DNA from 3 places in the Oceanobacillus sp. E9 genome. Region 3 is predicted to be linked to each of the others. Evidence: predicted binding sites of a transcription regulator. Region 3 holds the regulator's gene; each other region holds the start of a gene.
What was found. Region 3 encodes Rex, which represses fermentation and respiration genes when NADH is low (regulators of the CRP and FNR family bind a similar motif). Its sites were predicted from a motif close to TTGTGAAATATTTCACAA; they were not measured.
Positions count from the first base shown of each region.

Region 1 (7,979 bases), on a different contig from region 3:
ACAAGTTAGATTATTGGCAACAACTGCAATGGGTTTAGAATCAATTGTTGCAGATGAAGTTAGAAATTTAGGTTATGATGTGCAAGTTGAGAATGGAAAAGTGCTCTTTGACGCTCCTATTCAAGCGATTCCTCGTTGTAATTTATGGCTCCGTTCAGCTGATCGGGTGAAAATAATTGTAGGAGAATTTGAAGCCTATTCTTTTGATGAACTGTTTGAAAATACAAAAGCGTTACCTTGGGAAAATTATATTTCAGAAGATGGACAAGTTCCTGTTTCTGGGAAATCAGTAAAATCAAAACTATATAGCGTTCCAGATTGTCAAGCTATAGTAAAAAAAGCAATTGTGGAGCGTTTAAAACGTAAGTATGGTCTCATAAATAAATTAACGGAGACCGGAGCCTTATTTAAGACTGAAGTATCCATTCTGAAAGATAAAGTAACACTAACAATAGATACATCCGGAACTGGTTTACATAAAAGAGGTTATCGAGTAGGACAAGGGGAAGCTCCATTAAAAGAAACATTGGCTGCTGCTCTTGTTCAACTAACCAATTGGAAGCCAGAATTTCCGTTAATTGATCCATTTTGTGGATCAGGTACATTATTAATAGAAGCTGCTTTAATTGGACAGAATATCGCACCAGGTTTTAATCGTGAATTTGCTGCTGAAGATTGGGGATGGATTCGTCAAAGACATTGGGATCAAGCCTTTCAGGAAGCAGAAGATTATGCTAAGTATGATCAACCTTTAAATATTGTTGGAAGTGATATCGACCATCGTATGATTGAAACATCTAAAGCTAATGCATTAGAAGCTGGACTAGGAGAATTAATTACTTGGAAACAAATGCAAGTGAAGGATATGTCCATAAAAAAGCCAAATGGTTACATTATTACAAATCCTCCATATGGACAACGGCTTAGTGACAAAGCAGAAGTAGAGAAAATGTATCGTGATCTCGGGGAAATAATGAATCAACAACCTTCTTGGAGTGTATACACCATTACAGCATTTGATAAATTTGAACAAGCATATGGAAAAAAAGCAACAAAAAAAAGAAAACTATTTAATGGTTTTATTCAAACCAACTATTACCAATACTTTGGAAGAAAAGAATAAATAACCGAAACCTCCTGCATAGTAGTTGTCCTTCTTAGTAGAATTTTTAATTCTTCCTTTTGAGGCATGACCTTAAGGAGGTTTTTCTTAGGTCTAGTATGAATCATTTTGTAATGGGAATACTGTTTGAAGAAAAATTCCTATGAAACAAGGTGAATATAATGACATACATAAGTTCCGTTGGAATAGGCGTACCACCACACAGCATTCCTCAACAGGATGTGAAACATATTGTTAAGCAACTATTTTCATATTCTGAAAAACAAATTGAACGACTACTTCCTGTGTTTGATCATGCAGCTGTAGAGGAAAGGCAGTTTGTTGTGGACTCATCTTGGTTTTTTGATGATCATAGCTTTGAAGAAAGAAATCATATTTATCAAACAGAATCGATAAAGCATTGTTTAGATGCAATAGATACATGCTTATCAGATACTGATTTTTTACATCAACCGATTCCTTATGAAGCGGTTGATATGATTGTTTTTGTTTCCAGTACAGGAATTGCGACGCCTTCATTAGATGTAAGTTGTATTAATGAGCGTCCATTTAGAGAGAACATACAGCGTATGCCTTTATGGGGATTAGGTTGCGCAGGTGGAGCGATAGGATTAAGTAATGCAATGGATTGGTCAAAAGCTCATCCAGATAAGATTGCCTTAATCGTTTGCTGTGAGTTATGCAGCCTGACATTTCAAAAACAAGATAGTAAAAAAAGCAATATGGTTGGTACCGCATTGTTTGGTGATGGAGCAAGTGCATTGCTTCTCATGGGAGAAAATTCACAATACTGTAATCATTTAAAAGGGACAAAATTACAATTACATGAACAGAGTTCCTTATTAAAGAAACACAGTGAAGATATTATGGGGTGGAATGTAAGAGATACAGGTTTTGAAGTCATATTTAAAAAAAGCATCCCAGCATTAGTACATTCTTTTTGGAAGAAACATATCGCTGAATTTCTCCAAACTATTCAATATACAAGTGAAGATATACAATCCTTTATTGCTCATCCTGGTGGAAGAAAGGTAATGGAGGCAATGGAAGAAGTAGTTCCATGCACTTCGGAGAAACTACATTATTCCTATGAGGTATTAAAAAAGCATGGAAATATGTCATCTGTTACTGTATTTTATGTCATTCGTGAATGGATGAAGAAAGGAATAGAAGAAGGGGAGCGGAGTATAATAAGTGCATTAGGCCCCGGATTTAGTTCTGAATTATTATTTGCGGAGTGGAAAAACGTATGAAAATCTTCTTAAGTATATTGTTTTTATTTATTATTCTGCAACGACTTATTGAACTAATAATTGCAAAAAGAAATGAACAATGGATGCTAGCAAAGGGTGGAGTTGAAATAGAGCCGCAGCAGCATAAGTGGTTTATCATGGTTCATGGGTTGTTTTTTATAAGTATCATAACAGAATTAAGTTTAAATAACGCATCAATTCCAGCACTTTTCCCATTATGGTTTGGTTTATTTATAACTACGCAATTTATTCGAGTATGGAGTATTACCTCCTTAGGAAAGTACTGGAATACCAAAATTATTATTTTACCAGGTAGTACATTGGTGAAGCGTGGTCCTTATAAATATATTAAACATCCAAACTATCTAATTGTTGGGATTGAATTATTTGTTATCCCTATGATGTTTGGGGCATATTGGACAGCGATTATATTTCCATTCTTCCATCTCATTTTAATGAGTATGCGAATTCCAGCTGAAGAAAAAGCACTTACAAGTTTAAACGATTAACCTATTAAATAAAAAACTGTGACTATCATAAGTTAAGGTGAATTGCTAAGGGAATATACTTTGCAGATCGTATATTCCCTTAGCGATTTATCCTACTGTAATTGAATCAGTTTCATAATTGCTAAGTTTTTTTAAAACGTATGTTAGTAATAGTATTGTTATTAACATTTGGATTGTAGGATATTCTTGGCTTTGATTGTAATGGAAGACAGCGTCTGCTGCAGGAAGAGCACGGGCTGAAAATCCACTAGGAAAAGGGGGACTTCTTTTCCTAGTTAGTTGAAGATGTGCCTGCGGAAAGCGCCGTCTGCAATGGAAATCAAACAATACAACATTCGGATTTTATACCAAATATATAAATATTGAAATTGATTCAATTACTTTTTCTGTAAATTAATTACCGATTATAGCATCAAATGGTGGTGAACCAGGTGGTGAGTTTTGAATAATATCAATTACAGGTATGGTATAAGCGAATAGAATTAATGCTATAGTTATACCTATCCATAATTTCCAATTCTCCATCCATTTTGGTGTAATTGGTGCATAATCCTCTATTTCAGCTATCGGAAATTCTTCTTTTCCTTCTGGTGCAATAAATGCAAGATGAATAAAAATATATACCATAAGAAGGATTCCAATAAAAAGTATAGTACCACCAACCGCTTGAGCCATTTGATATGCGCCCCATTCAACTGCTTGCTCGGATCCACCGTACTCTGAATAGGAAGATCTTCTCGGACCGCCTAATAAACCCTGGATATGCATAGCTCCAGACATAATCGTCATACCTATTGCCCAAACTACGGTTTGGTAAATGCCTAAACGATGAATTTTTCTTGTTAATTTCCTACCTGTTAAATGAGGAATTAACCAGTAAGCTATCCCAAAAAACGTAAGTAGAACAGTCGTAGCTACAGTTAAATGAAAGTGTCCTGTTACCCAAATCGTGTTATGGACTAATGTGTTCATTTGGTGGGAGGCATTAATAATTCCGCCAATTCCACCAGGGATAAATGCAAGCATACCTACAAATGGAGCAAAGAAGCGGACATCATGCCAAGGTAAATTTTTAAACCAACTAAATAAACCAAGATATCCTTTTTTTCTGCCAGTGATTTCAAATGTAGCGAACATCGAGAATGCTGTCATTAAACTAGGAATAATAACCATAAATGTTAATACAACTTGGATAAACTTCCATGTAGGGTCTATACCAGGTTCTGTTAATTGGTGATGAAAACCAACTGGGATTGAAAAGAATAAAAACAAAATAAAGGATAGCCTAGCTAAAGAATCACTAAATAGTTTACCTCCAATAATCTTCGGTATAATGGCATACCAAGCCATATAAGCGGGTAATAACCAGAAGTATACTAAAGGATGACCAAAGTACCAAAATAACGTTCTACTTAACAAGACATTAATGGTTTCTGCATAACCTAATGACCATGGAATAAATTGAACTAATACCGCGACAGCCACACCTAAAGATGCAATAACCCACATAATCATATTGATTGTAACCATAAAAGCAAGGAGAGGTGAATTTTGATTTGAGTTTTGTTTTTTCCATACAAATAGCTGCCTCCAATTTACGATTGCTGCAATCCAGGTCCCCACGACAACAAGAGCTAAACCAATATAGAAGAGGGGATGTGCTTTTAATGGTGCGTAAAATGTATAGAGCACATTTGCTTTACCTATGAGAATTGTAACAGCAGTCAAAGATGTACCAATAGTCATTACCCAAAAAGCTAGCCAAGCAGATTTACGCTGTTTTTCAGAAATGCCTACTGTTTTTCCCATTAAAGCAAACTGAAATCCAATAATAAAAAAGGTAGTTAATACTAAAGCAAGCACAACACCATGGAAAGTAAGAATTTGATAATAACCAATTCCAAATGGAAGTGTAAATTCACCTGTTCGTACTAATACTTGTAATAGCCCCATTAGGCCACCTAAAAATAGGGATATAATTGCTACATAAATAAATGATAAGTATAACTTAGAATCTTTTTTGGTAATCTTTATAGGATCAGTTGATATTTCTTCAAATGTTAGTAAGTTAGCAAGAGCCATTATTCATACACCTCCACAGTCGTAAACATCATATGATGTCCAACACCGCAATACTCATTACATAACAAGGTAAATTCTCCAACTTTATTCATTTGAACTTCCATGCTGCTAACGTAACCTGGTTCTACCATCATGTTTACATTCGTACCAGCAATATTAAATCCATGTATTACATCTGTAGTGACTACTTGAAATAAAACAGAAGCCCCTTTAGGAATCTTAATATGATTTACAGAATTTCCATCCTCATCTACTCCAAGGTCATAATTAAAAGCACTTGCAACAACATTAACAATATAATGATCGGTATCCACTTTGGTTAAACCAAGATTTTCTTTTTGAAAAGCTTCATTTGCTTCGATATTATTTGGATCAATCGTTAGTCCATGACTTTGTGGATGTGTACCCATATAAAAAGCTCCAAATCCTAATACAACTAAAAACATAATTAATGCACTAACTCCAAGAATTAACCACCATTTTTCTAACTTATGCAGGCGCACTTTTCTCATCCTTTCTTCTTATCTAGTCATAAAGATTGCAAACACAGATACCCAGCAAATAACGATCAGCCCACCTAAAATTAGAACGGAAGCAAATGTTCCTTTAAGGTTTGGCTCTGTTTCGTTGTTTTCTTTATGGAAAAGATTTTTCATCATCATCACCTCTTTTGAATCTATAGTTTTATCATACACAATACAAAGGTCCTATTCGTACACATCACAGACTATTCACACTTTGTTCAATAATGCACAAATAAGGCGAAGTATTGGTTTTACTAACTTTTTGGTTAAAAAAGTATATGAACGATTGATGAACAAACAGGGGATTTGATTGACAAAATGATGAGAAGAGAGAAGGGGATAAAAACTATAATTACCCACAAAAAAAGCGGAAGCTTAATTTTAAGCTTCCGCTATATATATAAGAAATTATTTTTTAACAACGTTTGCTGCTTGTGGACCACGTTCACCTTCAACAATTTCAAAGGAAACTTCTTGTCCTTCTTCTAAAGACTTAAAGCCTTCTTCTTGAATTGCTGAATAGTGTACGAATACATCATTACCTTCTTCAAGTTGGATAAATCCGTAACCTTTCTCAGCATTGAACCATTTTACTACTCCGTTTTCCATGTAAATTTCCTCCTAATACTTCCACGTAAAACGCGTGTTATTACAAAGTTGACCAACGAAATATTAAAAAAGGGCAGCTTCTATAGAAGTACGGATCATAAATCATCCACTTCTATAGAAGTTGCCCTAGGTAATTAATGATTCCGTACATCTTCTTTGCTTGTTACTAATATTAGCCTATTCAAACAAATCAGTCAAGGAAATGGGTTTAATTTTAGATGAATTAACTAAAATTTACAAATAGTAATACGAATGATAAAGTAATTTTATATTCTATTAATCTTGGAGGAAATAATGCATTCAAAAGATAATCAATTAGATAAAATTAGCGAATATGTAAAACAGAAATTTTCAAATGAGACTACTGGTCATGATTATTTTCATTTAGAACGAGTAGTGAAAAATGCGAATAAAATCGCTATAGAAGAGGATGCCAATCTATTTATAACCATGGCAGCTGCATGGCTTCATGATATAGCTGATCATAAATTAACCACTAATCCAAAAAAAGAATTAAATGAGCTTTTACAGTTCCTTAAACAATTAGGATTACAACATTCTCAAATTGAAGCTATAATGATGATTATCGATACTACTTCATATTCTAAAGGCGTTATACCAACTACTATAGAAGGAAAAATAGTTCAAGATGCTGATCGATTAGACGCACTCGGCGCAATTGGCATAGCTAGAGCATTTGCATATGGAGGTTCGAAGCAGCGTACTATTTATGAACCAACAAAATCAACTGGTTCTACCATTCACCATTTTTACGAGAAATTACTGTTATTACAAGATTCGATGCATACAAATACAGGTAGAATGATAGCAGCAGAGCGTCATCAATACATCGAAAACTTCCTAAATCAATTCTACAAAGAATGGGAAGGGGAGTAACCTTTTACCTTTAGATACGTTTTGCACCAATATACCTCTCTTCCCAGTATGGATTGGATAACTCGGTAATAACTACGCCACTAGATGAACCTGCATGAATAAATTTTCCATCGCCAATATAAATACCTGCATGAGATGGTCCTGAGTGTGTGGTTGAAAAAAATACGATATCACCAATTGAAGGACTGTCAACAGGAGAACTAAAATTCCATATCTCGCTAACCGTTCTAGGGATTACGATATCATTACTTTCATAGACATATTGAATGAAACCACTACAATCAAAACCTCCAGGCCCGTCACCACCATAAACATAAGGGGTCCCGACTAAAGATTTAGCAGCTTTAATAACAGGCTGTTTATTTCCACTTACTTCGAGTTGTTTCGAGTAGTAGGGATCCTGACTCTTCTCTTCGGCTGACTCATTATTATTTTCAGTATTGGATGATTCATCACTCTCAATTGTTTCTACATTTGAACTTTGGGAATCTTCTTCTATAGTTGATGACTCCAAAGCAAAATAGATTTCTTGAATCCTTTCCTCTTGTTGTGTACTTACTAATGATAAGTCATAATCTTTCTCTACGCTAACTAGAGCATCATGGGTTAAAGGGCCATAAATACCATCTATTTCACCTGAATAATAATCCAGAGTAACTAACGCCTTTTGGACTTCTTTTATTTCACCTGACTTCATTCCTGGTTGAATAGAGTTTATTTTATCTTCAATTATAGAAAGAGAATCTGCTTTTTTCATTTCTTCTAATTCAGTAATACTAAGTGCATCATTAAATCCTTCATCATCTATTTGATAAGCTATTTGATCTAGAGTAATACTATATTGTTCCGTGTTCCAATTTTCACCAAACCAAATATCTTCTTTTTTTATTAATGCATTCGATGTTTCAATATGATCACCGCTTTGTACGACTTGTTCAGATATTTCTGTATCGGCTGGTAATCCAGTCATCGCAACAAATGG
Region 1 covers NZ_LSNA01000005.1:570,317-578,295, forward strand. Annotated here, with positions in the region: gene AQ616_RS06560 (THUMP domain-containing class I SAM-dependent RNA methyltransferase) at 1-1,123, shown strand, start outside; gene AQ616_RS06565 (type III polyketide synthase) at 1,285-2,376, shown strand; gene AQ616_RS06570 (isoprenylcysteine carboxyl methyltransferase family protein) at 2,373-2,885, shown strand; gene AQ616_RS06575 (b(o/a)3-type cytochrome-c oxidase subunit 1) at 3,279-4,967, opposite strand; gene AQ616_RS06580 (cytochrome c oxidase subunit II) at 4,967-5,470, opposite strand; gene AQ616_RS19170 (cytochrome c oxidase subunit 2A) at 5,489-5,623, opposite strand; gene AQ616_RS06585 (cold-shock protein) at 5,900-6,100, opposite strand; gene AQ616_RS06590 (HD domain-containing protein) at 6,395-6,997, shown strand; gene AQ616_RS06595 (C40 family peptidase) at 7,008-7,979, opposite strand, start outside.
Region 1: a site for Rex is predicted at 5,706-5,723, ahead of AQ616_RS19170 (cytochrome c oxidase subunit 2A). Genes of this name have one in related genera too.

Region 2 (7,979 bases), on a different contig from region 3:
TTCGAAGATTTATATGGTAATGCCTTTGACCTATTTCAACCAGATACAAATAAATGAGGGAAACAGAAAACCTGTATAACAAAAACGATTTCTTCTCTGAAATGTTATTAAAATTGGTAACTTGTTATCCGTTAGCATTATAAATAACAATTTTACATGATAATCTAAAATATCATAATAAAGTACACCACTGTAAAAAGTGATGTACCTCATCAATTTGATGGCGATATTAGTCATCAAATATTTAGTTCGCACGCATTCCGCCAGTAGCACTAAATACGTGTCCAGTAGCATAGCTTGCATGCTCAGAAGCAATGTACACATAGAGACCGCCAAGTTCTGCTGGTTGTCCTGCACGTCCTAATGGAGCTGCCGGTGTTTCTTTACCGAACTTCGGAATATTCTCTTGCGGTTGACCACCGGATATTTGCAGAGCAGACCAATAAGGACCAGGTGCGACGGAATTAACACGGATTCCTTTGGAACTTAATTGTTTGGCTAAGCCTTTGGTGAATCCAATAATGGCACTTTTCGTTGGCGCGTAATCCATTAGCATTGGTGATGGATCATAGCCTTCCACAGAGGAAGTGGTGATAATCGAGCTTCCTGCCGGCAGATGCGGAATCGCTTCTTGAACCATCCAATACATGGAAAATACATTCGTTTGGAATGTGGATACTAATTGTTCTGTTGAAAGATTCGTGATGTCTTCCACAGCTTGCTGTTCTCCAGCAACCATCACTAACGTGTCCAAGCCGTCTAATTCTTTAATGGCGCTGTGTATTAAAGAACGAGTGAAATCTTCATCACGTAAGTCTCCTGGTAATAATACCGCTTTTTGTCCTGCGTCTTCAATCAATTTTTTCAATTCTTGCGCATCTGGTTCCTCTACAGGTAAATAGTTAATCGCGACATCTGCACCCTCGCGAGCATAGGCGATAGCGGCAGCTCTTCCAATACCAGAGTCACCGCCTGTAATTAATGCTTTTCTCCCCTTTAGTTGTCCCGATCCTTTATAAGTTTTTTCCCCGCAATCAGGAATAGGTGTCATTTCTCTTTGAATACCTGGCTGTTCTTGAAATTGTTTTGGGAAATCTTCATTTGTATATTTCGTTATTGGATTTTGTGGCATATTAATTACATCCTTTCTTGAATTTGTACGTATAAGTTATTTTCCCGTGTATAACGGAAAATTAAACATCTATTTCAAAAAAGGTCCATCCAACTAACACATTACTATTTATATTTCATACATGTATCGCTTGAATTGCTGGCTCGTAAATGCCTTTAAGTGTCTGAACGCTATGCGTAAATTTTCTCTGTTCTTCTTCATTCATTGGAACTTCAATTACTTCACAAACGCCATTCCGATTAATAATCGTTGGAACACCGATACATACATTGTCTACACTATATTCACCTTGAAGGAAGGTGCTGGTAGTTAAAATGCTATGTTCATCTTTTAATATTGCTTCTGTTACACGGACGAGACTCATCGCAATGCCATAGAAGGTTGCTCCTTTTTTCTGAATGATGCGATATGCAGCATCTCGAACATTAATGAAGATATCATCTAAGTCTTCCTTTTTATAGGTTTCACTTCGATTTAGATACGTAAGTAGTGGTACCGTTCCAATAGTCGCCGTGCTCCATAACGGGAGTTCCGTGTCTCCGTGCTCACCAATGATGTAGGCATGAATATTTTTCGGTGATAGATGGAAGTATTCTCCTAATTCATAGCGTAGCCTCGCTGTGTCGAGTGTAGTCCCGCTTCCAATTACACGATGAGGCGGTAGACCACTGAATGTTATGACTGCTTGCGTCAAGACATCGACAGGATTTGTAGCGATTAAAAAGATGCCATTGAATCCACTATTCATCACGTCAGCCACAATTTCTTTAAAGATTATCATGTTTTTTTCTACAAGGTCTAAGCGAGTTTCCCCGGGCTTTTGATTAGCCCCAGCACAAATACACACGATATCTGCATCTTTACAATCTTCGTATTCTCCTAACCATACATTAGTCAATGAAGGAGCAAAGGCTTTACCATGATTTAAATCCATTACATCACCTAATGCTTTATCCGCATCTAAATCAATAATTGCTAACTCTTCTGTCACACCTTGATTCATCAATGCAAATGCATAACTAATACCAACCGATCCACCGCCAATGAGTACCACACGATTCACTGCTTGTTGACTTGTTTTCATCTACATCACACCCTTATCGTTTAGAATATGAAATATCTTCCATCTATATTGTGAAACATTTCACAATTATTGTCAATATAAATTCTGAAATTTAGAAAACATTTTGAAGTTCAATACATAGGAAGGGGGCTGCTTATTTTTTATACTAGTACAGTTATTCGAAAGAACCTATTAGAAAAAGTGTTTATTGACGTGATCTATTAACACAGAGCTCTTACTAAAAAGGCAAAATAGTTAATAGAGCGGCTCAAAAACCAAAACGAAGCTTAGGAAACCGGAAAAAAGTGGTAAATAGAGCACCCCAGCCTACACAAGCCTCGCAAATCCAACTCCGGTCCCCGTTAACAAATAATCGCTTCAAATATGTAGAAACCACTTCTCATTATATTAAGAAATAATTTTTTCATAAGCACTTTCATCACAGATAATAAACAACTTGGCATCATTTGGGATAGGCGCGGATAATTGTTTAATAATCGATAAATCATTTCCATTTGATATCAGCATGGCACCTTGAGCTGCTAAATCGGAACGAGCATCATCATAGGTCTGCCAGGTGTCTTTTTTACTGATGGAGAACAAGTCATACGCTGTATTGCTGGTTAGTTGTCTAATAATTTCACTTGAGCCATTGTATAAAATGGAACGTGCTGCTAAATGGGCTGCTGTATCATTTGCAGTGATAAATTCCTCAACAGAGACATGTTGAAATGCTTTAATATGTCTTGATTCTAAAACTTCGCATATTGTATAAATATTTTTTTCGTATTCTTTTCCGATACTTTCTAATGTCGTGGCAATTAACAGCGTTTGACCATCTGCTTGGGATGTTGCGACACTATCTTCTGAAGCAAAAACCATTACCGATTTACTTTTTAGTAAGTTTGCTTGGAACAATACATCGGTATTTGCTGGGTTCCCATGAACGAACTCTACTTGTTCATGTAAAATCGGTATTTTGCTAACTGCTTCATCAATGATGACGATAGATATATCTTCAAAGGTTTTTAGTAATTCGTCTAGCGTAATACTAGCCTTTTTTGTCCAATTTATTAAGATAATATGATCTTCTGTTGTGATATTCAATTTGCCTGCCTCCTTTAATCGTTTCCGAACACTTAGAAAATCAATTGCTTTACCAATAAAAATAGTCATGATTCCAATTCCAATAATATATAAAAACATTGCGAATATTTTACCGGGACCAGTGGTTGGCGACACATCACCATATCCTACGGTTGTCACTGTTGTCATTGTCCACCAAAGCCCCTCAAAAGGATCTGCAAATGTATCAGGTTCTAAAAAATAGATAAAGTAACTACTTGCCAGAACCAACGTGAATGTCGAAAGTAAAAGAAACCAATTATTTAATCGGATGACTTTTACAAACAAATGCCTGAAAAAGATCATCGTATTCCCCCTTATCTACACATAACATTTTACCTATTAAAATAGTAACACAAAGTCAAACTTCATTCTGTAGTGAATTTTATTCCCCCTCCACACACGGAATGGTAGTACTCAAGTGCATTATCTACAATGCCCTTGAAAAGTAGCTTAGCATCACGGCCATAAGATAGGATAGAAAAAGCAGATAAGCTCTCATTACAATTTGGATTTATATATATTATAATTTAAACTAATTCCTATTCATTTTTACGCTTATAACTTATGTATACAACCTCTTTTGTTAAGTTTTTGTAAACTAGCTTTTTTGTGAAAAGTATATATGTTACGATCATTATTGAGTTTCGATAACGAATTCCGATATCGAAACTGACACTATTGGAGGTATAATTTTGGAGGATAGAGTATTACGAAAGCTGTTTCTAGGGTTTATACACATTCATATTCTGCACCATGCGAATGAACACCCGGTTTTTGGGTTATGGATGTTAGAAGAATTAAGAGAGCATGGATATAGTATAAGTGCGGGAACGCTTTATCCAATTCTACATTCGATGGAAAAAGACGGACTACTTTTAAAAGAGGATCGGAACGTCGAAGGAAAGATTAGAAAATATTACACAGCAACAGACAAGGGAGTAGTAATTTTACAAGAGGCAAGAGAAAAAGCATATGAACTCTTTAAAGAAATCAAAGACTAACTTCACAAAGGAGTATATGGTATATGAGTTATAAACAAAATGAAAAATCTTCATTAAAAGCGTTATTGGAAATACTATTTATTTCAACTCGATTAGGACTAACTTCTTTTGGAGGGCCAATTGCGCACCTCGGTTATTTTCACGATGAGTATGTAAGAAGAAGAAAATGGATGGATGAAAAAAGTTACGCGGACCTTGTTGCGTTAGCACAGTTTTTACCAGGTCCAGCTAGTAGTCAGGTGGGAATCGGAATAGGTGTGATGCGCGCAGGTACCCTGGGTGGAATAGTCTCTTTTATCGGATTCACGATACCATCTGTTGTTGCACTCGTTATCTTTGCTTTATTGATGCAAAGCTTTAATGTGGGAGAAATGGGCTGGATACATGGGTTAAAATTAGTTGCGGTTGCTATTGTAGCGCATGCAATAATTGGAATGGCAACTAAATTAACACCTGATTTACAACGAAAAACGATTGCCTTAGTTGCCCTGGTCGTTACGCTTTTATGGCAAACAGTCTACTCACAAGTCGTTGTAATTTTGATTGCAGCAATGATTGGTTATGTTATATACAAAAATTATAGCAATGATGTACAAGCATCACATACACACGTAAAAATATTAACGAAAAAGTTTGGTTTTATTTGCTTGTCATTGTTTTTTGGTTTGTTATTACTTTTCCCAATCCTAAGGGAAATAACGACCTCCCATTGGGTTGCTATGTTTGATAGCTTTTATCGCTCAGGTTCGCTTGTTTTTGGTGGTGGACATGTTGTTCTTCCACTGTTGGAAAGAGAGTTTGTACCTACAGGTTGGGTAAGTGAAGAAGCTTTCTTAGCGGGATACGGTGCTGCACAGGCTGTACCTGGACCATTATTTACATTTGCTGCTTATCTAGGAGCAGTTATGAATGGATGGATCGGTGGTTTGGTTGCTACCATAGCTATATTCTTACCGGCATTTTTATTAATATTAGGTACCTTACCGTTTTGGAATAGTTTGAGAAACAACCACAAGATAAAAGGAGCGTTAATGGGAGTAAATGCTGCCGTAGTAGGTATATTGATTGCAGCTTTCTATCAGCCAATATGGACAAGTGCAGTTCTATCTCCTATTGACTTTGCTTTTGCTGCGATATTATTCAGTATGCTTGTATATTGGAAACTTCCACCGTGGGTGATAGTTCTAACAGGGGCTATTGGTGGAACATTGATTTCATATATTTAAGGTATGAATGAAAAAAAAAAGGTTGGACAAAAGTATTTACTCAAATGATAAATCCGAATGAATTGATGATGAGAACCCGCTTCAGAATTATACTCTGCTTATCCAACGGCGGCTGGTGAGCCTTCGGATGCTTCGCATTCCGAGGTCTCACCTATGCCTCAATCCCACAGGATAAGGAAGACCTCGACAGCATTACATCGCACGCAGAAAATCGATTTTTGATTTTCAAGGAGTCTCCGTATATAACTATCATCTGTCTTATGCCCAATATCTAGTTATGCCACTATACAATTTACCAGCCGGATAGAAACTGCAATGCTCTCTCTACTTTTCCTCCACAATAATATTATCAATCAATCTTGCTTTGGAAAATTTCATCGCTAACGATATAAAAATCCTACCAGTAATCTGAGTTTGTTTCACGAGCTCGGGATAGCTATAGACCGCGATCTCTTCAATAGTCCCTGATGTATGTTTGGTTAAATGGGTGTGAATTTCATCGATAATGATATCGCTATTTCGTTCACCCGCATCATATAATTCTTTAGCTTTTAATAGACTTTGATATAAATGAACAGCTTCTTGTCGCTCATTCTCTGTTAAGTAGATGTTGCGAGAGCTTTTTGCTAAGCCATCTGATTCACGTATGGTATCCATGCCTTTAATAGTAATCGGTTGATTAAATTCTTCGACCATCTTTTCGACAATTGCCAGTTGCTGTGCGTCCTTTTTTCCGAAATAGGCGATATCAGGACGAATAATATTAAATAACTTATTGACGACGGTTACCACACCGTCAAAATGACCCGGACGCTTGGCTCCTTCTAGTACTTTCGCCATTCGATGGACGTTTATCGAAAGTTCGAGAGGCTTTGGATACATCTCTTCCACGCTTGGGTAGAAGGCATAATCGGCACCTAAAGCATCTAACTGTGCTTGGTCATCTTCCATGGTTCTTGGATAAGCATCGAAATCTTCATTAGGCCCAAATTGCAGTGGGTTTACAAAGATGCTGACTACAGTATAATCATTGTCCGCGATCGATTGCTTAATCATTTGTAAATGTCCGTCATGCAATGCCCCCATGGTTGGTACAAACCCAATCTGTTTATTATTTGTCTTCCATGTTTGACTAAGGTTTTGCATTTCTTTTATGGTCGTAATTCTTATTGTCATTCGTCTACCTCGTTCATAATTTGTTTCTTATATGTGTATTCTTCAGCAGGAAACGCTTGTCGCTTCACTTCGTCATGATAATTTTTTAATGCTTCTACTCCGGTAGAAAAGTCACCATAGCGCTTTACAAACTTTGGTTTATGCTCCACACCATAATTAAGCACGTCATGATACACAAGTACTTGTCCATCCGTTCCTACACCAGCACCAATCCCAATTACTGGAATCGTTAGTGTCTCGGTTATTACTTGGGCGAGGTCGCTCGGTATTGCTTCCAAGACAAGCATCATCGCACCACTTTTTTCAACAAGTTTAGCATCTTCAATTAGCTGTTTAGCGGCTTCCTTGGAGGTTGCTTGTAGTTGGTAGCCTGTGATACCGAAACTCTGCGGTGTCAGTCCAAGATGAGCAACGACAGGAATACCGATAGCATGGCATTTTTTAATAACAGGAGCGGCATGCGCACCTTCGATCTTTATAGCGTTTGCATTGGTATCTCGGTATAATTCGATCGCAAATGCCGTATCGGCGCTTTCATCAATACCGATTGTTCCAAAAGGCATATCGACGACAACATAAGTGTCCTTCGCGCCACGACGTACTGCACGCGCATGGTGCTTCATATCCTCGAGAGTTACATCGACAGTGCTTTCATAACCAAGTACTGTCATCCCTAACGAATCACCGACGAGAATCATATCTATTTCAGCAGCTTCCGCTTGCTTTGCGCTCGGATAATCATAGGCGGTCAACATGGAAATTTTTTCTCCATCATGCTTCATTCGCATGAAATCTTTCAAGGCTTTCATTTTTCGTCACCTACTATTTTTATTCTTGTACTTATTATAGAATTATCTGTATAGATTAACAATGCGTTTCGTAGATAAAAAGGAGCATAGCTATGAAAAATTTTGGAGTTATTGGACCAGGGGCAGTTGGTTCCGTAATCGCAGAAATTTTGTTGGAAAATGGCCAACGTGTACATTTATTAGGAAGAAATGCTGGTGAAGTACGTATCGAACGAGAAGGGCAGTTGTCTGAAGGAACATTGTCCGTAGAAGAACTGTCCAGCTTTCAAACAACTCTTGATTATATTTTTATCGCAGTAAAAGGAACACAGCTATCGAACGTGCTTCCAATTGTAGAAAAGCTTTCACATGAAAATACAGTAACGATTATTTGTCAAAATGGCTATGGGCAACTCGAACGAATAAATATGCCGCATACCTATCAAGCAGTAGTGTATATTAGCG
Region 2 covers NZ_LSNA01000001.1:426,324-434,302, reverse strand. Annotated here, with positions in the region: gene AQ616_RS01955 (VOC family protein) at 1-57, shown strand, start outside; gene AQ616_RS01950 (SDR family oxidoreductase) at 245-1,132, opposite strand; gene AQ616_RS01945 (L-lactate dehydrogenase) at 1,248-2,216, opposite strand; gene AQ616_RS01940 (ion channel) at 2,604-3,626, opposite strand; gene AQ616_RS01935 (PadR family transcriptional regulator) at 4,016-4,324, shown strand; gene AQ616_RS01930 (chromate transporter) at 4,348-5,550, shown strand; gene panC (pantoate--beta-alanine ligase) at 5,875-6,726, opposite strand; gene panB (3-methyl-2-oxobutanoate hydroxymethyltransferase) at 6,723-7,535, opposite strand; gene AQ616_RS01915 (oxidoreductase) at 7,628-7,979, shown strand, end outside.
Region 2: a site for Rex is predicted at 2,265-2,282, ahead of AQ616_RS01945 (L-lactate dehydrogenase). Genes of this name have one in related genera too.

Region 3 (7,979 bases):
AGCTTACGTTCTTTCAATTCTGTTTCAGTAGCTGCACCAACTTTGATTACTGCTACACCACCAGCTAATTTCGCTAGGCGTTCTTGTAATTTTTCTTTATCGAAATCAGAAGTAGATTCTTCTGCTTGTGCACGGATTTGTGCTACACGGCTAGAAATTGCTTCTGGGTCACCAGAACCTTCTACTACTGTTGTGTTTTCTTTTGTTACAACAACTTTAGAAGCGCGACCTAATTGTTCGATACCAGCAGATTTAAGATCTAATCCAAGATCTTCAGTGATTACTTCTGCACCAGTTAGTACTGCGATATCTTCTAGCATTGCTTTACGACGGTCACCAAATCCAGGAGCTTTTACAGCTACTGCGTTAAATGTACCGCGAAGTTTGTTCACTACTAATGTAGCAAGTGCTTCGCCTTCTACATCTTCAGCGATCATTAGAAGCGGTTTACCTTGTTGAACTACTTGTTCTAATACTGGTAGCACTTCTTGGATATTTGCAATTTTCTTATCTGTAATTAAGATATATGGATCTTCTAGAACTGCTTCCATTTTATCTTGATCAGTAACCATGTATGGAGAAGCATATCCACGATCAAATTGCATACCTTCTACTACTTCAAGTTCTGTGTTGAATCCTTTAGATTCTTCAATTGTAATAACACCATCGTTACCTACGCGTTCCATTGCTTCAGCAATCAATTGACCTACTTCATCATCAGCAGCAGAGATAGCAGCTACTTGCGCAATGGATTCTTTAGATTCAACTGGTTTTGAGATAGATTTTAATTCAGTTACTGCTTCTGCCACAGCTTTTTCAATACCGCGACGGATTCCCACTGGGTTCGCACCAGAGGTTACGTTTTTCAATCCTTCACGAATCATTGCTTGAGCAAGTACAGTTGCAGTTGTAGTACCATCACCAGCAACATCATTTGTTTTTGATGCAACTTCAGATACTAATTGTGCACCCATATTTTCAAATGCATCTTCTAATTCAATTTCTTTTGCAATTGTAACACCATCATTAGTAATTAGAGGTGAGCCGAATTTTTTATCTAATACAACATTACGTCCTTTTGGTCCAAGCGTAACTTTTACTGCATCTGCCAATGTATCTACACCACGTAGCATTGCGCGACGAGCGTCTTCACTAAATTTTAAGTCTTTAGCCATTCTTTATTCCTCCTTGAATGTAGTTACGTATTTTATTATTCAGTCTAAATTTCTCATAAGAGTTTAGCCTATAATAGCTAAAATATCATTTTCACGAAGAATTAAGTATTCTGTACCTTCATATTTCACTTCTGTACCAGCAAATTTAGAAAAAATGATACGATCTCCTTCTGAAACTTCAAGAGCGATCTTTTCTCCATTTTCTACACGTCCAGAACCAACTGCTACTACTTTACCTTCCTGCGGTTTTTCCTTTGCAGAGTCTGGAAGTACGATTCCGCTTGCAGTTGTTTCTTCTTGTTCAACAAGTTCGATAACAACACGATCTCCTAATGGTTTAATCATGTAGAAATGCCTCCTTAATTCGATATCATTTTATTTTATTAGCACTCTTCACAGTTGAGTGCTAATCACAATTATTATAATAATTAATTCTATAAAAAAATGCAAGCAAAAAAGAGTGAAGAAATTATATTTTTTATTCAACATATGTAGTACTCAGTTATAGAAAAATAATACTTCATTTTCTTTTCATTTAATAGCGTGTTCTGATTATAATAACTATATATGCATATGTTAAACTATAGTAATTAATACAGTACATGATAAAGGAGCGTTTTATTTGAGTCGCAGATATTGGTATGTCATTCTTACATATATTATTATGCAGCTTTCAGGGGCTCTCTTCGCCCCAATTTTAGCGGTCGTTTTAGACTTATCTTTAATGGATGCAACGATTTATTGGTCAATATTTTCCTTTGGATTAGCGGTACTCATTACGCTATATCTTCTAAAACCAGATATGCAAATGCGAAATGATAATGCAGCAGGCATTGAAAGCATAATACTTTGGTCCATCGCTGGTTTCTTTATGGCTTTATTCGCGCAAGGTATTGCTGCCCAAATCGAAATAGCTTTAGGGATTGATCCTGGTTCAGAGAACACACAACAAATTATGGATATTACTCGAGCAGCACCGATATTTATGATCGTCCCGGCTATTTTAGCTCCGATTTTGGAAGAAATCATATTCCGAAAAATTATCTTTGGAGAGCTATATAAACGGATGAATTTCTTTTTCGCAGGGTTACTATCAGCAGTCATATTTGGCTTTATTCACTTAGACCCTACGCATATTCTTATTTATGCATCCATGGGATTTGTTTTTGCTTTCCTTTATGTAAAAACAAAACGTATCATTGTGCCTATCATCGTTCACGCAGCAATGAACTCCTTTGTTGTATTAATGCAATATAATATTGATCCTGAGGAACTGCAGCGAATGTTAGATGAGATGCAAATGATATTCTTTGGAGGTTAATCCATGAAACATCCTTATTTAACAAGAGCAATTCTATACTTTCTGGTTGGAATAGCTTTTATATACTTTGGGGTTCAAAGTAAGGAGAGCACCGTTTGGAATTCCGTTACATTGATTTTTTCAGCAGTCTCTGCTTTATGCTTCTTTTGTTCTTTTAAGATGTTTGGTTATCACAATAAAATAAAAAAGAAAAAGTAGACTGCATCTCAGTCTACTTTTTCTTTAAGCAAATTTCAACAAACGCTTACATAATAATCGATTTAAAATAATGAAATAATTACTGTAATGAATAATGTTTAAGAAAATACACAAGTGATTGAAGTTCAATCGCTAAATCAATATGATGCACACGAATATGACTTGGTACTGTAATTCTTGCTGGGGTAAAATTTAATATACCATTAACACCATGATCGACCAGTTGGTTGGCTATCGCATCTGCTTCATCTGCAGGTATCGTTAAAATCGCAACCTCTGTGTCCTTTAATCTTTCCCCTAGTTCGTCAATATGATAGACTGGAACTCCTCCGATATCGGTGCCTACCTTATTCTCATCAGCATCAAATGCAATGGTAATACGGATATTATTATTTTTCATAAAATTATAATGTAAGAAAGCTGTACCTAAATTTCCAACACCTATTAATGCTACTTCTGTTATTTCATGTTGATCTAACGTACGTTTAAAAAATCCTAATAAATATTCGACATTGTATCCGTATCCTTTTTTACCTAGTGCACCGAAATAAGAGAAATCTCTGCGAATGGTTGCGGAATCTACTTTAACCGCTTCACTTAATTCTTTTGATGATACACGCTTTTTTCCTTGTTGATTTAAGTTGTTAATGAAACGATAATATAATGGCAAGCGTTTTGCAGTTGCTTGCGGAATCTTGTTTTGTTCCATACGACCTTCCTCTTTTCAATGCTTAGAATAATTATCATACTATATTTATTTTAACAGATTTATCCTTAGAAGTCGTGACATTTTTCACAATAATATTGTCCCTTCTATGGCGATAAGCTAAACTAGTAATATGAGGTGACAATAAAATGATACTGATGCAATTAAACGGAATATCAAAATCTTTTGGCACAGAAGAGATTTTGTCTAATATAAAAGTAGAAATAAAAGACCAAGATCGAATTGCCATCGTCGGGAGAAATGGTGCAGGAAAATCGACATTGCTAAAAATAATGGCAAATGAAATCCCTTATGATGAAGGAGAGTTTTTCAAACCGAAAGACCTTACCTATGGTTACCTGTCGCAACATATGAAATTGGAATCAGGAAAAACCATTTGGAATGAAATGGAAGATGTGTTTTCCCATTTAAAACAAATGGAGAAAAAGTTACGTGAATTAGAAACAAAAATGGCAGATCCTACTGCAGTGGATGATGCTAGTTACCAACTAATTTTAAAGGAATATGATGACTTACAAGTTCGCTATCAATCAGATGGTGGTTATACGTATGAATCGGATATAAAATCGGTACTTACTGGACTCTCATTTGGAGATTACGATTATCGAGCACCGATTAACGAATTAAGTGGCGGGCAAAAAACAAGACTTGCTCTCGGTAAATTATTGCTACAAAAACCTCAATTACTCATCCTCGATGAGCCTACAAACCATCTGGACATTGATACACTTACATGGTTAGAAGGTTATCTCGTTAATTACCCTGGTGCTATTGTGATTGTTTCCCACGACCGTTATTTTCTTGATAGAACGGTTTCTATAGTTTATGAAATTTCTAGACATCATTCTAAAAAATATCACGGTACCTACAGTAAATACTTAGAACAAAAAGCACTCAATTTCGAACAAGAAATGAAAGAATATGAAAAACAACAAACGGATATTAAACGAATGGAAGAATTTATTCAAAAAAATATCGTTCGTGCTTCCACGACAAAACGAGCACAAAGTAGACGAAAGCAATTAGAAAAAATGGAAAGAATGGATCGTCCAATGGGGGATGAATCATCCGCTTCGATGTCATTTCAGATTAATCGTCGTAGTGGAAATGATGTGTTGAAAATCTCTGATTTGGGTTTTCGATATGAAGAACAACAAGACCCTACATTTCGCCATGTTCATCTCCATGCAAATCGCGGAGACCGTATCGCATTAGTTGGCCCGAATGGAATTGGAAAAACAACGTTATTAAAGACTATTGTGGAAAAAGAGTTTCCTTTCGAAGGAGATATTCAATTAGGGACGAATGTACAAGTTGGCTACTATGATCAGGAACAAACCGAACTTCACTCGAATAAAACTGTGCTTCAAGAATTGTGGGATGAGTATCCTCTAGTGAACGAAAAAGATATTCGTACGATTCTAGGTAATTTCTTATTCTCTGGCGATGACGTGTTAAAGCCAGTATCTGCATTAAGTGGTGGAGAAAAATCACGTTTAGCATTATCTAAATTAAAAATGCAAAAAGCAAATTTGCTTATTCTAGATGAACCAACGAACCACTTAGACATTGATAGTAAAGAAGTGTTAGAAGGTGCATTAGCTGATTTTCCTGGCACGATTATATTTGTTTCGCATGATCGTTATTTTATTAATCGAATCGCAGACCAAGTAGCTGAAATGAGTCCACAAGGAATTAAAATGTATCTTGGTGACTATGATTATTATTTAGAGAAAAAAGCAGAAGAAGCAGAACTTGCTCGTCTTCAGATGGAAAACGCTGTTCAATCAGTAACTGTTTCTGATAAAAAAAGAAACTTTAAAGAAGAAAAACAGAAACAAAGTGAAGAAAGAAAGCGAAAAAGACAGATTGCTGAACTTGAAAAACAAATTGAATCCACAGAAGAGCATATTGCACATTTAGAAGAACAAATGACGTTACCAGAAGTGTATGAAAATCACGAAAAAGCATTAGAGCTAACGGAAGAAACAAACACGTCCAAACAAAAACTTGATGACTTATTAGAGCAATGGACAAGTTTGGAAGAGTTAGATAATTGAAAAAATATTTATTTTCGTTTATAATTATCAACAGGTAAGTTTAAACTTGCCTGTTTTTTTTATATATGCGGACTGTCTAAGTGATGGCATATTTCCGGATAAAAATTTAATAAAAAACCATGGAGGTCGTTAGCTTTTGACGATAGCGCTGATAGGTTTACTTAGTCTAATTGTAGGCATAGCATGTTTTATGACTTGGAAAAAGGGGCTGCTGGTAATCAATACAAGTGCGCTTAAAAAAACAAAAGGGCACGCATCAGCTGAACCTGAAACAAACATCTATGAATTTAATGATAAACATATTTCGGATATCGTTGTTCATCGTTTAGATATCTGTGTGCTTGAAGTTGATACACCCTATGAGGAAGTAATGGATGTTATTATAAATAATCCATATAACAGATATCCTGTATTCGAAGAAGATATCGACCAAATAGTAGGAATTATTCACGTAAAAGACGTACTTTCTTACTTACATAAACATAATGATACCACCAAGTTTCAACTTCGAAATATCATGCATAATCCCTTCTTTATCTTAGAATCACAACGTGTAGACCTTGCATTTAAGGATATGCAAAAAGAACAGATTGCACTTGCGATTGTTTTAGATGAATATGGTGGCACAGAAGGTCTCATTACAACGGAAGATATGGTTAAAGAAATGGTTACTGATGTCCTTCAAGAAGATGATAGTTATGTATTGAATAAACCATCTTTTATCCAACAACTGGCTGGAAATAGATACCGAATTCATGCTCATTCACCATTGTACGAATTAGAAGGTATACTGGGCATCACTTTTCCTGAAGAGAATTTTAATACTTTAAGTGATTTCTTAATCGATCAATTAGGCTATATTCCTGCCAATCATGAGAAGCCGAACCTTCTCTATAAAAATGTACAATTCGAAGTAACTGAAATATCTTCACAACAAATACATTCTGTTATAGCAACCATTTATGAAGAAGGAGTAACATTTATCGATCAGTTTCATAAGCAACCTAGTTAATAAGATAAAAAACTCTCTTTATCCACAATGATGGATTCAGAGAGTTTTTTTATAGCTTTTATTTAAATAGATAGTCATTTTGTATCGTATGTTCCACCGCTACTCGGTAAACTATTGCCAATCCTAACATAGTGGACATGACAGAACTACCTCCATAGCTTATAAGTAGTAACGGAATTCCTGTAATAGGCATGATCCCAATTGTCATCCCGATATTTTGAAACACATGGATAAGCATCAAACTTAAAAATCCAAAGCAGAAATATGTGCCAAATGGTGAATGTTTATAAATGCTTAAACCTAAAGTTACTAAACGGTATAAAAGCATAAAGTAAAGAAAAATTACAATTGCGCTTCCAATAAATCCAAAGCTTTCACCAATTACAGAAAAGATAAAGTCTGTATGCGCTTCTGGATATTGTACTTCTAAACCACTCATTCCTTTACCAAACAATTGCCCAGAACCTAATGACATATGTGAGCGTTCGAACTGGAATGTCGCATCTGCTGATTGTTGTGATGGATCAAACCAAGTCATAATTCGATCAACTTGATATGGTGCGACTCCAAGAACATCAATGGCAAATTGCGGAAATCGAATAATTGCTAGAATAGCAGCTGCTGCTATAGATATCAAACCGACAATTAATGAAACAATAATCTTCCAATTAATACCTGATAAAATAGTCATCATTCCTGCAATAAACAAATACACCATCGACGTACCAAAATCAGGCTGTAGCATAATTAACCCAACTGGTATCAATGTATAAACAATCAGTTTAAGTAGTAACATAATATCCGTTTTCATAGTTTGAACTTCTATCTTTTCTTTATGGCCAGTTATCGTTGCTGCTAGAAATAAAATCGTCGACATTTTCGCAAATTCGGCAGGTTGAATGGACAACCCAGGTAAGGTGAACCAACTATTTGCTCCATTAATTTCCCTTGCAATTGCATCAGGACTAATAAGCAAGAGTCCCAATAAGAAAACTCCACCTAAATAGATATATATACTACCTCTATATAACTGTTCGAGGTCGATAAATTGTATCGCTGCTACAAAACAAACACCAATACCAAAAAAAGCAATTTGTCTTATGACAAAATTTGTATTAGTTTGATCAATTTGCTGCGCATTATAAATAGCCAATAAACTAATGATTACAAATCCTAAAAAGAGTAGGATTAAATCAGTTTGAAAATAATAATTTTGTTTTTTATTCATCGGATTTCCACCAAATTTCTTCCTGTTAATATCCTTATTTAATACAACACTTATCCACAACAAAAAGCTCGAAAAATGTCTAAAAAACTCGAACTAATAAAATTTATACACATAATCCACAACCAAATGAACAGTTATCCACTTTTTCATCCACATTTAAAAGATGATTACGTAGCTTATCTACATAATATATCCACACCCTTGTGAATAACCTGTGATTAATCAAGCAAAAGTGAAGGATTTGCATTTAAATCGAGT
Region 3 covers NZ_LSNA01000009.1:296,143-304,121, forward strand. Annotated here, with positions in the region: gene groL (chaperonin GroEL) at 1-1,175, opposite strand, end outside; gene groES (co-chaperone GroES) at 1,239-1,520, opposite strand; gene AQ616_RS17585 (CPBP family intramembrane glutamic endopeptidase) at 1,798-2,496, shown strand; gene AQ616_RS17590 (YdiK family protein) at 2,500-2,694, shown strand; gene AQ616_RS17595 (redox-sensing transcriptional repressor Rex) at 2,774-3,403, opposite strand; gene AQ616_RS17600 (ABC-F family ATP-binding cassette domain-containing protein) at 3,550-5,481, shown strand; gene AQ616_RS17605 (transporter associated domain-containing protein) at 5,672-6,493, shown strand; gene AQ616_RS17610 (FtsW/RodA/SpoVE family cell cycle protein) at 6,552-7,721, opposite strand; gene tsaD (tRNA (adenosine(37)-N6)-threonylcarbamoyltransferase complex transferase subunit TsaD) at 7,940-7,979, opposite strand, start outside.